DNA from 3 places in the Streptosporangium brasiliense genome. Region 3 is predicted to be linked to each of the others. Evidence: riboswitches for the same ligand, from Rfam matches in the RefSeq annotation. Region 3 holds a riboswitch; each other region holds the start of a gene.
What was found. Region 3 has a riboswitch for cobalamin ahead of bluB (5,6-dimethylbenzimidazole synthase). Riboswitches for the same ligand answer to the same signal wherever they lie in the genome.
Positions count from the first base shown of each region.

Region 1: another riboswitch for cobalamin. It lies ahead of J2S55_RS40350 (ABC transporter substrate-binding protein); the one in region 3 lies ahead of bluB (5,6-dimethylbenzimidazole synthase).
Region 2: another riboswitch for cobalamin. It lies ahead of cobN (cobaltochelatase subunit CobN); the one in region 3 lies ahead of bluB (5,6-dimethylbenzimidazole synthase).

Region 1 covers NZ_JAUSRB010000002.1:6,919,168-6,923,439, forward strand. Annotated here, with positions in the region: gene metE (5-methyltetrahydropteroyltriglutamate--homocysteine S-methyltransferase) at 1-929, opposite strand, end outside; cobalamin riboswitch at 1,048-1,265, opposite strand; cobalamin riboswitch at 1,396-1,589, shown strand; gene J2S55_RS40350 (ABC transporter substrate-binding protein) at 1,776-2,765, shown strand; gene J2S55_RS40355 (FecCD family ABC transporter permease) at 2,762-3,844, shown strand; gene J2S55_RS40360 (ABC transporter ATP-binding protein) at 3,856-4,272, shown strand, end outside.
Region 2 covers NZ_JAUSRB010000002.1:5,785,661-5,789,932, forward strand. Annotated here, with positions in the region: gene J2S55_RS34965 (precorrin-2 C(20)-methyltransferase) at 1-9, opposite strand, end outside; gene J2S55_RS34970 (precorrin-8X methylmutase) at 6-632, opposite strand; gene cobG (precorrin-3B synthase) at 629-1,960, opposite strand; cobalamin riboswitch at 1,984-2,172, shown strand; gene cobN (cobaltochelatase subunit CobN) at 2,287-4,272, shown strand, end outside.
Region 3 covers NZ_JAUSRB010000002.1:7,185,493-7,189,764, reverse strand. Annotated here, with positions in the region: gene J2S55_RS41760 (NAD-dependent epimerase/dehydratase family protein) at 1-127, opposite strand, end outside; gene J2S55_RS41755 (MarR family winged helix-turn-helix transcriptional regulator) at 259-795, shown strand; gene bluB (5,6-dimethylbenzimidazole synthase) at 979-1,677, opposite strand; cobalamin riboswitch at 1,710-1,904, opposite strand; gene J2S55_RS41745 (histidine phosphatase family protein) at 2,129-2,650, opposite strand; gene J2S55_RS41740 (cytochrome b family protein) at 2,752-3,354, opposite strand; gene J2S55_RS41735 (DUF6886 family protein) at 3,589-4,137, opposite strand.

The DNA of each region.
Region 1 (4,272 bases), 270 kb from region 3:
TAGGTCGACCTCGCCCGCGCCGGATCGGTTCGCCACACGTTCCTGCCGTCGACCACGCCGGCGACGACGGTCTTGTGGGGCAGCCCGCCGGCCGAGGCCACCACCTCCAGGGTGTCCGGGCGAGTGACGAAGTCCAGCCCGATCGCCTCGACCGCGGTGGAGGCGACCACCTTCAACGCCTCGGCCGCGACGGTGCCGAAGTAGGTGGCCAGCAGGATCTTCGGGCGGCTGGACAGCCCGCCCAGGCGGCGGTAGGCCCGCTCGAGTGCTTCGACCTCCCGCGCGCCGAGATCCCCGGCCAGTGCCGGCTCGTCCAGCTGCACCCACTGCGCGCCGGCTCCGGCGAGCCGCTCCAGCAGCTCGGCATAGACCTCCACCAGGGCGCCCAGCAGATCCAGCGGCACGAACCCCTCAGGCGAGCCCGGCGCGGCCTTGGCCAGCAGAAGGTAGGTCAGCGGGCCGACCAGCACCGGCCGGGTCTCGACCCCCAGGGTCTTGGCCTCGAGGTACTCGGCCACGGGCTTCGCCTGCGCGCCGTCGGCGAGCCGGAGCCGGGCGTCCAGGGACAGCTCGGGGACGATGTAGTGGTAGTTGGTGTCGAACCACTTGGTCATCTCCAGCGCCGGGATGTCTGCGGTGCCGCGCGCCATCGCGAAATACCGCTCCAGGCCGGACAGCGCCCGGTACCGGTCGGGGACCGCGTCGACCATGACGCTGGTGTCCAGCACGTGATCGTAGAAGGAGAAGGTGTTCGACGGGATCGTCCCCAGGCCGGAGTCCCGCAGTTCGGTCCACACCGCCCGCCGCAGCGTCGAGGCCGTGGACTGCAGTTCCTCTTCGCCGACGCGCCCGGCCCAGTACTCCTCGGTGACGAATTTGAGCTCTCGGTGCGCGCCGATGCGCGGATACCCGAGGATCGTCGTTGTCATGGCAGCTTCCCTCGCTATTGCCAGGATGCGGCCGGGCAGGAGGAAGAAGCGCACAGCAGGCAGGTCCTGCGGGCGCGTCCCAGGCCCTCCCACGAGGCCGCGAACCACCGCGCACCGGTCGGTGCACGGGCGGAAGGCAGGTCTTCGGACTCGCGGGCACCACACCTGAACAAGGCGTGACCTACTGACCGTCGCTTCCCAGGCCACAGGCCCAGTGCGTATGACGGCGGTCGTTCCCACTCACCGCTGCGGGGCAGTCCCGGATTCCCACCGGGTTCCCTCTTACGACGTCCGCACCCGGTCGGGCACGGACGAACCATCCACAGCGGGATTCTAGCCAGCCGGTGCGCTGAACGGACACCGCCGTCGTAAGGGTAGACCGGCCGATCGGGCGCCTCCGTCGCGCTGACCGGCTGAGAAGAACCGTGCGGTGCTCCGAATGCGATTCACCACATCACCGGTATTCAGTGAATTGATGGCTTCGTGTAATGATGACGGAAAGGCGAGCGCGGTCGAGGAAGCCGGTGTGAATCCGGCGCGGTACCGCCACTGTGATCGGCGAGCGGATCCCCATACGGCCACTGCCCCACTCCGGGGTGGGAAGGCGGGGACGAGCCTCGACCCGAGAGCCAGGAGACTCACGCGGTCGCCTCCTCGATAGAACTGGGGCGGATCTCCCCGGAGAGGAGCGGGTCGGCATGCCCGATGGGCCGATGAACAGCGCGCCGCGTGGCGGTGCCGCGTGGCCGGTGCGCCGACGCGTGCCCGGAGACGTCTCCCGGGCCGGTTTCCGCCGCCTTCCGACAGGACCGCCCCATGGTGCAGATTCCGTGAGAGGAACCATCCATGACGGGCAGACGCCCTTTGTCCCTGCTGCTCTCCGCCGTACTCCTCGCCGGCTGCGGCGGCGCGCCCGCTGAGGTGAAGGCCTCCGCCGCGGCGTCCACCGCACCGGTCGCGGCGGGGTTCCCGGTCACCATCGACAACTGCGGCGTCAAGACGACGTACGAGCGCCCGCCGCGGCGGGCGGTCTCGCTCAACCAGCACGCCACCGAGGTGATGCTGGCGCTGGGGCTACAGCAGGCGATGATCGGCACCGGCTACCTCGATGACAAGATCCTTCCCGAGTACCAGGCCGCCTACAACGGGATCAAGGTGCTCGCCAAGGAGTACCCCTCTCACGAGGCGCTGCTGGCTGCCGAGCCCGACTTCGTCTACGGCGGCTTCTCCAGCACCTTCGACGAGAAGGAGGGCCGCAGCCGCGACGCGCTGGGCAAGGCCGGGATCGACACCTACCTCAACATCGAGGACTGCCCAACCGGCCCGGTGACCCTGGACCTGATGGACCAGGAGATCCGCAACGTCGCCGCGATCTTCGGTGTGCGCGATCGGGCCGAGTCCCTCATCACCCGCCTGCGCGCGCCACTGGCACAGGTCAAGGAGAAGCTCGCCGGGGTGAGCCCGGTCAAGCTGTTCGTCTACGACAGCGGTGACAAGACCGCGTTCACCGCCGGCGGCAAGGGCGTCGGCAACGACGTCATCACGCTGGCGGGCGCGCGGAACCTGTTCGCCGACGTGGACAAGGCATGGGGTGACGTGTCGTTCGAGCAGGTCGCCGAGCGGGCGCCCGACTGGATCGTCATCTACGACTACGGCGACCAGCCGGTGGCCGACAAGAAGAGGTTCCTGCTGTCGAACCCGGCGCTCGCGGACGTGCCGGCGATCAAGGAGCAGCGGTTCGCGGTGCTGCCGCTGTCGTCGGTCGTGCTCGGGGTCCGGGCGCCGTCGGCGGTGGAGTCGCTGGCCCGGCAGATCCATGCCGGCCGGTTCAAGTGAGCGAGCTGACCAAGGTCTCCCGGACCGCCGACGCCCGAGTCACCGCACCTCTCGCGCGGCGCCCTGGCCTGCCGTACCTGCTGGTGCTGCTGTTGTGCGCGCTGTTGCTGAGCGGGGCGGCCACGGCGGGGATCGCGGCCGGGTCGATCAGCCTGCCCGCCGGGCAGGTGTGGGGCATCTTGTTGCACCGGCTCCATCCCGCGCTGGCCGAGCCGGTCTGGGCTCCGGTCCGGGAGACCATCGTCATGGACGTACGGCTGCCGCGTGTGCTGCTGTGCGGGGTCATCGGCGCGGGGTTGTCGGTCTGCGGGATGGCGTTGCAGGCGCTGGTGCGCAACCCGCTGGCCGATCCGATGCTGCTGGGCGTCTCCTCGGGGGCCAGCGTCGGCGCGGTGGCCGTGGTGGTGTTCGGCCTGACCTTCTTCGGGGCGTTCTCGCTGCCGGTCGCCGCGTTCGCGGGGGCGCTGGCGGCGCTGGTCGCGGTCTACTTCCTGGCCCGGTCGGGCGGGCGGATGACCACGATGCGCCTGGTGCTGGCCGGGGTGGCGATGGCCGAGGTGCTGTCGGCGGTCGCCAGCTTCCTGATGGTGACCTCCAGCGACCCGCACAAGACGCAGTCGGCCGTCCGCTGGATGCTGGGTGGCCTGGCGGGGACGACGTGGACGATGGTGTGGGTGCCCGCGGCGGCCGTGCTGGTGGGCACCGTCGTCCTGCTGGGCGTCTCCCGCCCGCTGAACCTGCTGCTGGCCGGGGAGGAGGCGGCTGCCTCCCTGGGGCTGGACGTGCACCGGTTCAGGGCGGCGCTGTTCGTGCTGGTGGCCGTGATGATCGGCGCCATCGTCGCGGTCAGCGGCGCCATCGGGTTCGTCGGGCTGATCATGCCTCACGTCGTACGGCTGCTCGTCGGGGCCGACCACCGGCGGGCGCTGCCGGCCACGGCGCTGCTCGGGGCGGCGTTCCTCATCGTGGCCGACCTGGTCGCGCGGACGCTGATCGCCCCCGAGGAGATCCCCGTGGGGATCATCACGGCGCTGGTGGGCGGGCCGTTCTTCATGTGGCTGATGCGGAGGCGGTCGTGACGAAAGAGGCGATGACGGAGCGGGCGGCCGCGCTGACCGTACGGCAGGTTTCGGTGCGCATCGACGGCAAGGACCTCGTGCGCGATGTGACGCTGGAGGTGCCCTCCGGTGAGGTGCTCGGCCTGGCCGGTCCTAACGGCGCAGGGAAGTCGACCCTGCTGCGCACCCTGTACCGGGCGCAGCGCCCCACCTCCGGTCAGGTGCTCCTCGACGGGTACGACGTGTGGCGGATGCCGGGCAGATGGCTGGCCCGCAGGCTGGCGGCGGTGCTGCAGGAGAGCGGCGGCGACTTCGAGCTGAGCGTCTACGACGTGGTGGCCATGGGCCGCACCCCGCACAAGCGCGCCTTCGACGGGGACGCCCCCGACGACCGGGCGATCATCGCCGACGCCCTGGAACGCCTGGACGTGGCCGATCTGGCGTACGCG
Region 2 (4,272 bases), 1.4 Mb from region 3:
GTCGTTCATTCGTCCTCACTCGCGATCGCGTTGACCGCGGCCGCGGTCATCGCACTCCCACCCCGGCGGCCGTGCACGACCAGGTGTTCCAGACCCGCCGGGTGCTCGGCGAGGGCCTGCTTGGACTCGGCGGCGCCGATGAAGCCGACCGGGATCCCGAGCACGGCGGCCGGCCGGCCGGCGCCCTCCTCGACCATCTCCAGCAGCCGGAACAGCGCGGTCGGCGCGTTCCCGATCGCGACCACGGAGCCCTCCAGCCGGTCGCGCCACAGCTCCAGCGCGGCGGCGCTGCGGGTGGTGCCCAGCCGTGCGGCGAGCTCCGGCACGCCCGGCTCGCCCAGCGTGCAGATCACCTCGTTGCCGGCGGGCAGGCGGCGGCGGGTCACCCCGGAGGCGACCATCATCGCGTCGCACAGCACCGGCGCGCCCGCCCGCAGGGCCGCGCGCGCCGACGCCACGACGCCGGGCGACCAGCCGAGGTCGGCGACCAGGTCGACCATCCCGCAGGCGTGGATCATCCGGACCGCCACCTGGGCGACGTCCGGGGGCAGGCCGCTCAGATCCGTCTCGGCGCGGATGGTGGCGAAGGAGCGGCGGTAGATCTCCGCGCCGTCGCGGACGTAGTCGGTCACGATCCCCCTCTGGCGGCCGTCACCGCGGCCGTGGTCTCTTCGATGTCCGTACAGTTCAGGCTCCGGCCGTTGAGGTTCACGCGGTAGCCGTCGCCGGTGGCGACCACGTCCGCGACCCGCCCCCGGGGGCGACCGCAGCGCCTGTCGCAGCCCGCCCAGTGCACGGGGAGCGTACCGGTGCGCGGCCGGTCCGCCGCACGGGGGGCGACCGTCCCCGGCGTCCCGGCGGCCCCGTCCCCGGCGGGCACGGTGGCGCGGGCCGCGTCGGCCTGCACGTCGGCCAGGGATTTGGCGCAGCCGGGGCGGCCGGTGCAGGCCGTCACGCCGATCCACGGGGAGTCGGGGTCGGTGACCAGGCCGGCCTCCGTCAGCCGGGCGACTGCCCGGGGGAGGTCCACGCGGGCCAGACCGGGCAGGACCACGCCCCGCCACGGCGTCAGCCGTACCCCGTCGGCGGAGGCCAGGCCGGCCAGGAGCTCCGCCTGGGCAGGGGTCAGCCGGCCCAGCGGCACCGCGACGCCCAGGGCCACCCGCCCGCCGGGCTGCCGGACGGCTCCCACCGGTCCCCCCGCCACGGCCGGCGGCGGGGTCCGGACGCGTTCCGCGGGCGGGCGGAGCCGTACCGGGCCGGCCCCTCCGGTCTCCAGGGTGGCGCGGACCCGGGCCGCGACCGGCTCCGCGCCGCCGGGCAGCTCACCGATCCGCCAGGCATGCACGCCCCGGGCGGCGAGCTCGGCCAGGAACGCCTCGGCCGCGGCGAGCAGGGCGGTGACCGCCGAGGTCACCGGCACGCGCAGGCCGCTGTCGGCGCCCGCGAGGACGAGGGCGGCCTCCTCCGGGCCGGTCGGCAGCATCCCGGCGTCGGGGCCGAGCCAGGCCACGTCCCCCCGGCCGTCGTCGAGGGCGAACAGGAACCGCCCCGGCAGGCCGGCCAGGCCCGGCCGGGCGCACAGCCGCCGGTCCAGCTCGGAGACCAGCGGACCGACGTCGAGGATCCCCTCCGCGTCGCAGCCGGTCAGCGGGGAGGCCAGGACGTTGCGGATCCGTTCGTGGGTGGACGAGGGCAGCAGCCCGGCCTCCGCCATGCGCGCCGCGAATCCGTCCCCCTCGCCGAGCCCGCGCACCTGGACGTTCGCACGGGAGGTCAGCTCGATGACGCCGGTCCCGTGGACGGCCGCCGCGTCGGCGAGTCCGCGCAGCTGGGAGGCCGTCAGCCGGCCGCCGGGGACGCGGATCCGCGCCAGGCCGCCGTCGGCCGCGGCATGCACCTGGAGCGCCCCGGGACATGCGTCGAGTCGCGATCGTCCGGAAAAGTCGCCAATGACCACGGAGAGGATGTTAAGCCAGTTTCTTGCAATGAGCGGGGCTGCCGTAGTCTGATCGTTGGCGACGGCAAGGGAGGAAGCCGGTGTGAAACCGGCGCGGTCCCGCCACTGTGACCGGGGAGCGAACCCCACTCAGGCCACTGTCCGGAGACGGACGGGAAGGCCGGGGGGAGCATCGATCCGGGAGCCAGGAGACTCCAGCCGTCGTAGCCGACGACGACCCGGGGCGAGGACCCCGAGGGAGGAAGCCCTGTGCGCTTTTCGCCGTTCCCGGGCCACCCCGTGGCCCCGCCGAGCCGTACCACGCCGCCTCCGCGGGGGTGCGGCGCGTGATCCTCCTGCTCTCGACCTCCGACACCGACCTGCTCAGCGCCCGCGCGAGCGGCGCCGGCTACCGGCTGGGCAACCCCGCCCGGCTCGCCGCGGCTGACCTGCCGCCCCTTCTCGACGGCGCCGACCTGGTGGTGGTCCGGCTGCTCGGCGGCCGCCGCGCCTGGGAGGAGGGCCTGGACGCCCTGCTCGCCGGGCCCCGGCCCGTCGTCGTGCTCGGCGGTGAGCAGGCGCCCGACGCCGAGCTGATGGAGCTGTCCACCGTTCCCGGCGGGGTCTGCGCCGAGGCGCACGCCTACCTCGCCCACGGCGGCCCGGCCAATCTCACCGAGCTCCACCGGTTCCTGTCCGACACCCTGCTGCTGACCGGGCACGGGTTCGCCGCGCCCGCCCCCACCCCCGGCTGGGGGGTGCTGGAGCGCGTGGCCCGCCGTGAGGACGGGCCGGTCATCGGCGTGCTCTACTACCGGGCCCACCACGTCGCCGGGAACACCGCGTTCGTGGAGACCCTCTGCTCGGCGGTGGAGGACGCGGGAGGCCGGGCACTGCCCGTCTACTGCGCCTCGCTGCGCAGCGCGGAGCCCGGCCTGCTGGAGGTCCTCGGCACGGTGGACGCCCTGGTGGTGACCGTGCTCGCGGCCGGCGGCACCCGCCCGGCCACCGCGTCGGCCGGCGGCGACGACGAGGCCTGGGACGTCGGCGCGCTCGCCGGGCTGGACGTGCCGATCCTGCAGGGCCTGTGCCTGACGAGCAGCCGGTCCACCTGGGAGGACAGCGACGACGGCCTGTCCCCGCTCGACGCGGCGACCCAGGTCGCGATCCCCGAGTTCGACGGCCGGATCATCACGGTGCCCTTCTCCTTCAAGGAGATCGACGACGACGGGCTGACCGTCTACGTCGCCGACCCGGAGCGGGCCTCCCGGGTGGCCGGCATCGCGGTACGGCACGCCGCGCTCCGGCACATCCCGGCCGGTGAGCGGCGGATCGTGCTGATGCTGTCGGCCTATCCCACCAAGCACTCCCGGATCGGCAACGCCGTCGGCCTGGACACCCCGGCGAGCCTGGTGCGGCTGCTGGCGGTGATGCGTGAGCGGGGCTACGACATCGGCGCCGAGGGCGAACTGCCGGGCGTGACCGAGCAGGACGGCGACGCGCTGATCCACGCGCTGATCGCGGCCGGCGGGCAGGACCCCGACTGGCTCACCGAGGAGCGGCTCGCCGGCAACCCGGTGCGCATCGCGGCGGGCCGGTACGCCGAGTGGTACGGCACGCTCCCGGCGGACCTGCGCGCCGGGATGGAGGAGCACTGGGGGCCCGCGCCGGGCGAGCTGTTCGTGGACAGCTCGCACGACCCGGACGGCGAGATCGTGCTGGCCGCGCTGCGCGCCGGGAACGTCGTGGTCATGGTGCAGCCGCCGCGCGGCTTCGGCGAGAACCCCATCGCGATCTACCATGACCCCGACCTGCCGCCCAGCCACCACTACCTGGCGGCCTACCGGTGGCTGGCCGACGGCTTCGGCGCGCACGCCGTGGTGCACGTGGGCAAGCACGGCAACCTGGAGTGGCTGCCCGGCAAGTCGGCCGGGCTGTCGGCCTCCTGCGGCCCCGACGCCGCGCTCGGCGACCTGCCGCTGATCTATCCCTTCCTGGTCAACGACCCCGGCGAGGGCACCCAGGCCAAGCGCCGCGCTCACGCCACCCTGGTCGACCACCTCGTCCCGCCGATGGCCCGCGCCGACACCTACGGTGACATGGCCCGGCTGGAGCAGCTTCTCGACGAGCACGCCTCCATCGCCGCGATGGACCCGGCGAAGCTCCCCGCGATCCGCGCCCAGATCTGGACCCTGATCCAGGCCGCCCGGCTCGACCACGACCTGGGCATCGAGGACCGCCCGCACGACGCCGAGTTCGACGACTTCCTGCTGCACGTCGACGGCTGGCTGTGCGAGGTCAAGGACGTCCAGATCCGTGACGGCCTCCACGTG
Region 3 (4,272 bases):
CACGCCCGTTCTCCGGGCGGTCGTCGGTGGCGCGGGTCAGTTCGACGATCTGATGTCCGGCCTCGTCCAGGTGGTCCGCGACCGCCGAGCCGAGGTAACCGCCGGCACCGATAAGCAAGATCTTCATCAAAGTCTCCCCTCGAAAATTTCGATGTCGAAAACTTAAATCACTGCGTTCGCAAGTGTCAAATCCTTCGATGTCTAAGTGTTAGCCTCTGTACAAAGCCACGCTCAGGACAGCTCAGGACAGGACTCACGATGACGACCGACGGACTCCACGACGGAGTGGACGTGATCATCAGCCAGTGGCAGACGGCGCGCCCCGATCTGGACTGCTCACCGATGGAGATCATCGGTCGCCTGTCCCGGGTCTCCCGCCTCCTCGAACGCGCCATCAGGGACCACTTGTCCGCGTACGACATCGAGCCCTGGGAGTTCGATGTGCTGGCCACCCTGCTGCGCTCCGGGCCTCCCCACGTCCTCAACGCCGGCGAACTCAGCACGGCGGCGATGGTCAGCTCGGCCGCCCTGACCAACCGCATCGACCGGCTCGAGAAAAAGGGCCTGGTCGACCGCGCCGTCGATCCGGCCCATCGGCGCCGCGTCCTGATCTCCCTCACCGATCAAGGGCTGAGCCTGGTCAACAGGCTCGTCGAGCATCACGTCGCCAACGAGCGGCGGCTCCTGGAGGGCCTGAGCTCCGCCGACCGCGACCAGATCACCGTGCTCCTGCGCCGCCTGCTCGTCTCCCTCGGCGACACGGGGCCGGACACCTCCGCCACCGGCGCATGCTGAGAACGCGTCGCGTCACCGTCTCGCAGCTGGTCGCCGAGGTGGGCGAGCCGTCTGAACCGTGATCACACCGGCGTGACGCGACGCGTTTCCGGGCGGCCGGATCGCCGGTCATCCGCGAAAAGTCACGAGAGGAACCCGCGAAGTCCCGAAAGGCGGGGAAGGCCGTCGTCCGTGGAGGAGCGTTCAGCTCATTCCCGTTCGATCGGGATGCGTGGAGGAGCGTTCGGCTCGATCGGGATGAGGGCGGCCGTGGAGACCGGAACTCCAGCGGTCGTGGTGGACGGCGGCCCACAGGGGGCGCCGATCCCGCCAGCCGTTCCGCTCGAGGTCGGGGGCGGTCTCCAGGTGGGTCACCGGCCCCACGCACAGCCACGCGACGGGGCGGATCGGCGCGGGGATGGCGAGAAGGTCGTTCAGGAACGGCTCGCGGTAGAACGACACCCAGCCGACACCGAGATTCTCGGCGGTGGCGGCCAGCCAGAGATTCTGGATGGCCAGGCACACCGAGTACAGGCCCGCGTCGGCGATGGCGTGGCGGCCGAGAACGGTGGGGCCGCCCCGATCCGGGTCATAGGTGACCACGATCGACAGTGTGGACTCCAGCACTCCTTCGATCTTGATCCGGGCGAACCGCCGTACGGCGGAGGCGTCAAGGGTCGCGGCGAAGACCGCGCGTTCATGCTGGACGTGTCCGTGGAACGCGGCGCGGACGGCGGGGTCGCGCACGACGATGAAGTCCCAGGGCTGGGAGAGACCGACGCTGGGCGCGGCGTGGGCCGCAGACAGGATCCGGTGCAGGGCCTCGTCGGGGACGGGTTCACCGGTGAACTGCGCGCGCACGTCACGGCGGCGGTGGATGACGTCGTAAAGCTGGCTGTCCATGGGCAGGCTCCCGCTGCGTTCGTGCCCCTTCAAGGGGCTGTGAGCGCAAGGCCGGTCTTCGGACTCCCGGATCGACGCCTGACCACCCGCCTTCCCAGCCCTCGCGGGCCAGTGGCTGCGCATGCGCGCGTGGGCGGCGGCTCCCCGGTCACCGCGGCGGGCCCGTGCCGGAATCACACCGGCTTCCCGATTCTCCTCACCGACGCGAGGCACCTTGCAACAGTTTCGCCGCTCAGTACGCTAGCGGATTCCCGACCTCACCGCGCCGCTCACCCGGCGACGGCCAGGGATCATGCGATAAGGACCGTCCCCCCCGGGCATTCCAGCGAAAGGGGAGACCACCGTACGGGGTGAGAGCCCCGCGGAACCTCCGTGTCCGCGCCAGGGCGCCATAGGGACCGCGGTCGACGTCACCGTCGCCGAATTACGGACGGAGGCCTTCCGGTGATGTTCAGAGGGCCAAGGCTCGCTCGACGGTACCCAAGTCCAGATCAACGAGATGCGCATCAGGAAAGCGGAGGTCCGCCCAGAAGTCGCCAGGGCTCTGCAGGCCCAGGCGCACCTTCACCCAAACAGTCATCGCCATGCCATGTGCCGCCACCACGAGTGGGCGCCCGCTGGCAAGTGCGAGATGCTCGGTGATCCCATCGTCGAAGCGCTTGGCGACCTCGGCCCGCGGCTCCCAGTCAGCATGATCCGCGCCTTCCACATAGGCGCGCCGCAACTCGCGGTAGTTACCCTCCCACGGCTCCACGCGGGTGACCTCGTTGAACCGTCGATCACGCGTGACCGTGTCGTCGCCGCCCAGAGTCTGCCAGGCCTTCGGCTCGTCGCTGGAGACAAGGCAGGCGTCTTTGGGCAGACGGGCGATCAGCCGCTGAGCCGCCTGCCACCCCTCAGTGCCGAGCGGCCATTCGTGCGGTGGGACGGTCGGACCGTAGGCAGGCATGGCATGGCGGACCAAGAGCAACATCTCAGGGAATATACCGAGCCGACACCCTCATAACCCCGGGAAACGATCACAGAGATGCCGGGAAGCGATCTTCTCAATGCCTGCTCCACCCCAGGCCGGATCTACTTGTGAACACTCCAACCGGGGGCTACGACAGCCCCCACAAGCAGCAGCGGCACGAGCCCCAGGCAGATCACCACGACGTGGAGCGCCCTGGGGCGTCGACCGCCCGCCTGTCGCCAGGCGAGCACCGCAGCGGCCGCAATGGCGAGCGCCAGCAGCAGGTGCGCGCCGTACCGCCACAGGGCCGGCACGCCCCCCATGGTCTTTTCGGCGAACGGCTCCCCGGCCAGTGTGAAGCCGATGACCATGTTGAGCGCCCCCAGGCCGAGCAGCGCGATCCCGGGCAGCCACCGGAGGAACACGCCGCTGAGCGCCGTGCGCACCACGATCCCCGCGAGCAGGAGCACCGACGACCACTGGTGAAGCAGCTGCACGAGCACGCCGCCGGCCACGTCGAAGCTGAGCTGCAGCGCCGAGGCATAGGCCTCGGCCATCATGACGCCGCGCAGCGGCTCGTAGGAGCCGTCATAGATCACCTGGGCGCCGTCATGGCTCACCTGGTCGCTCGGCGTGTGGAAGAACGCCAGGAAAGCACCGGTGAGCACGACGATCACGAAGCAGGAGATGAGCCGCTCGTCCACCGACCTCTTACCGGACCACAAGTTTCCGATTCAATAGGCGTCGGAGAGCAACAGGTCAGCTAGCCGGAGTGTCACCCGCCTCCCGAGCCGGGACTGTCGCACGGGTCCTGAGGCCTGACCGGCCTCGGCGCGATGCCCTCCAGGTGCTGGAACGCAGGTGGGCGGGGGGTCAGGGTCCAGGGGACCCGCTAGGTCTAGCGGCCGGCCTCCGCTGCCGGTGGGGGAGCGACCACCGGGACGTGGGCGTCGGGGGCGTCAGCCTGTTCTGGCCGGCCTGGGGCGGGCATTGCGCAGGCGGATGCCGCTCCAGCCCAGAGAGCTGGTGGTCACCGCATCCCAAAACGCCCAGAGGTTGTCCAGCACTCTGAGCTGGATCCCGGCCTCCTCGTGCAGCTGGAGCAGGCTGCCGACCGGTTCGGGCGGGCCGAGCGGTTCGACGGGCTCGGTGGCGACCATCGCGTTCGGCACCGGCTCACCGATCGGGACGAACTTCTCGGCGGGCAGGCGGTAGCCGTACAGGCGCACGGTCAAGAACGCCTCCAGCCAGCCGTACTCGATCGCATGGATGCGCCGCCCGCAGCCGGCACCGATGATCCGTTCCCGGTCGGCGTCCGTCGTGTCCGGCACGGTCCAGGCCATGGCGCGCGGGCACTGGCGGGGAAACCAGTAGTCGGGGCAGCGATCGGCCGACACAGCCCACACATATGCCTCCGGTTCTTGTGCGGTGGTTGCCACGTGGGGGACAAATCGGGTGATCTCCGGGTCCTCGGAGAAGTGCAGAACTTGACCTGGTCTGGGCCGCATGACCCGTGTCTACCATCGTGGCCCAAGGGCGCACCCCTTCCCGGAAGGTTGGTATGGCCGGGAGAGGGGAGCGCTGGTCGGCGGGGCGGCCGTCGCGCAGGTGGTCGGTGGGGATGCGCCAGGCGGTGAGGCGGA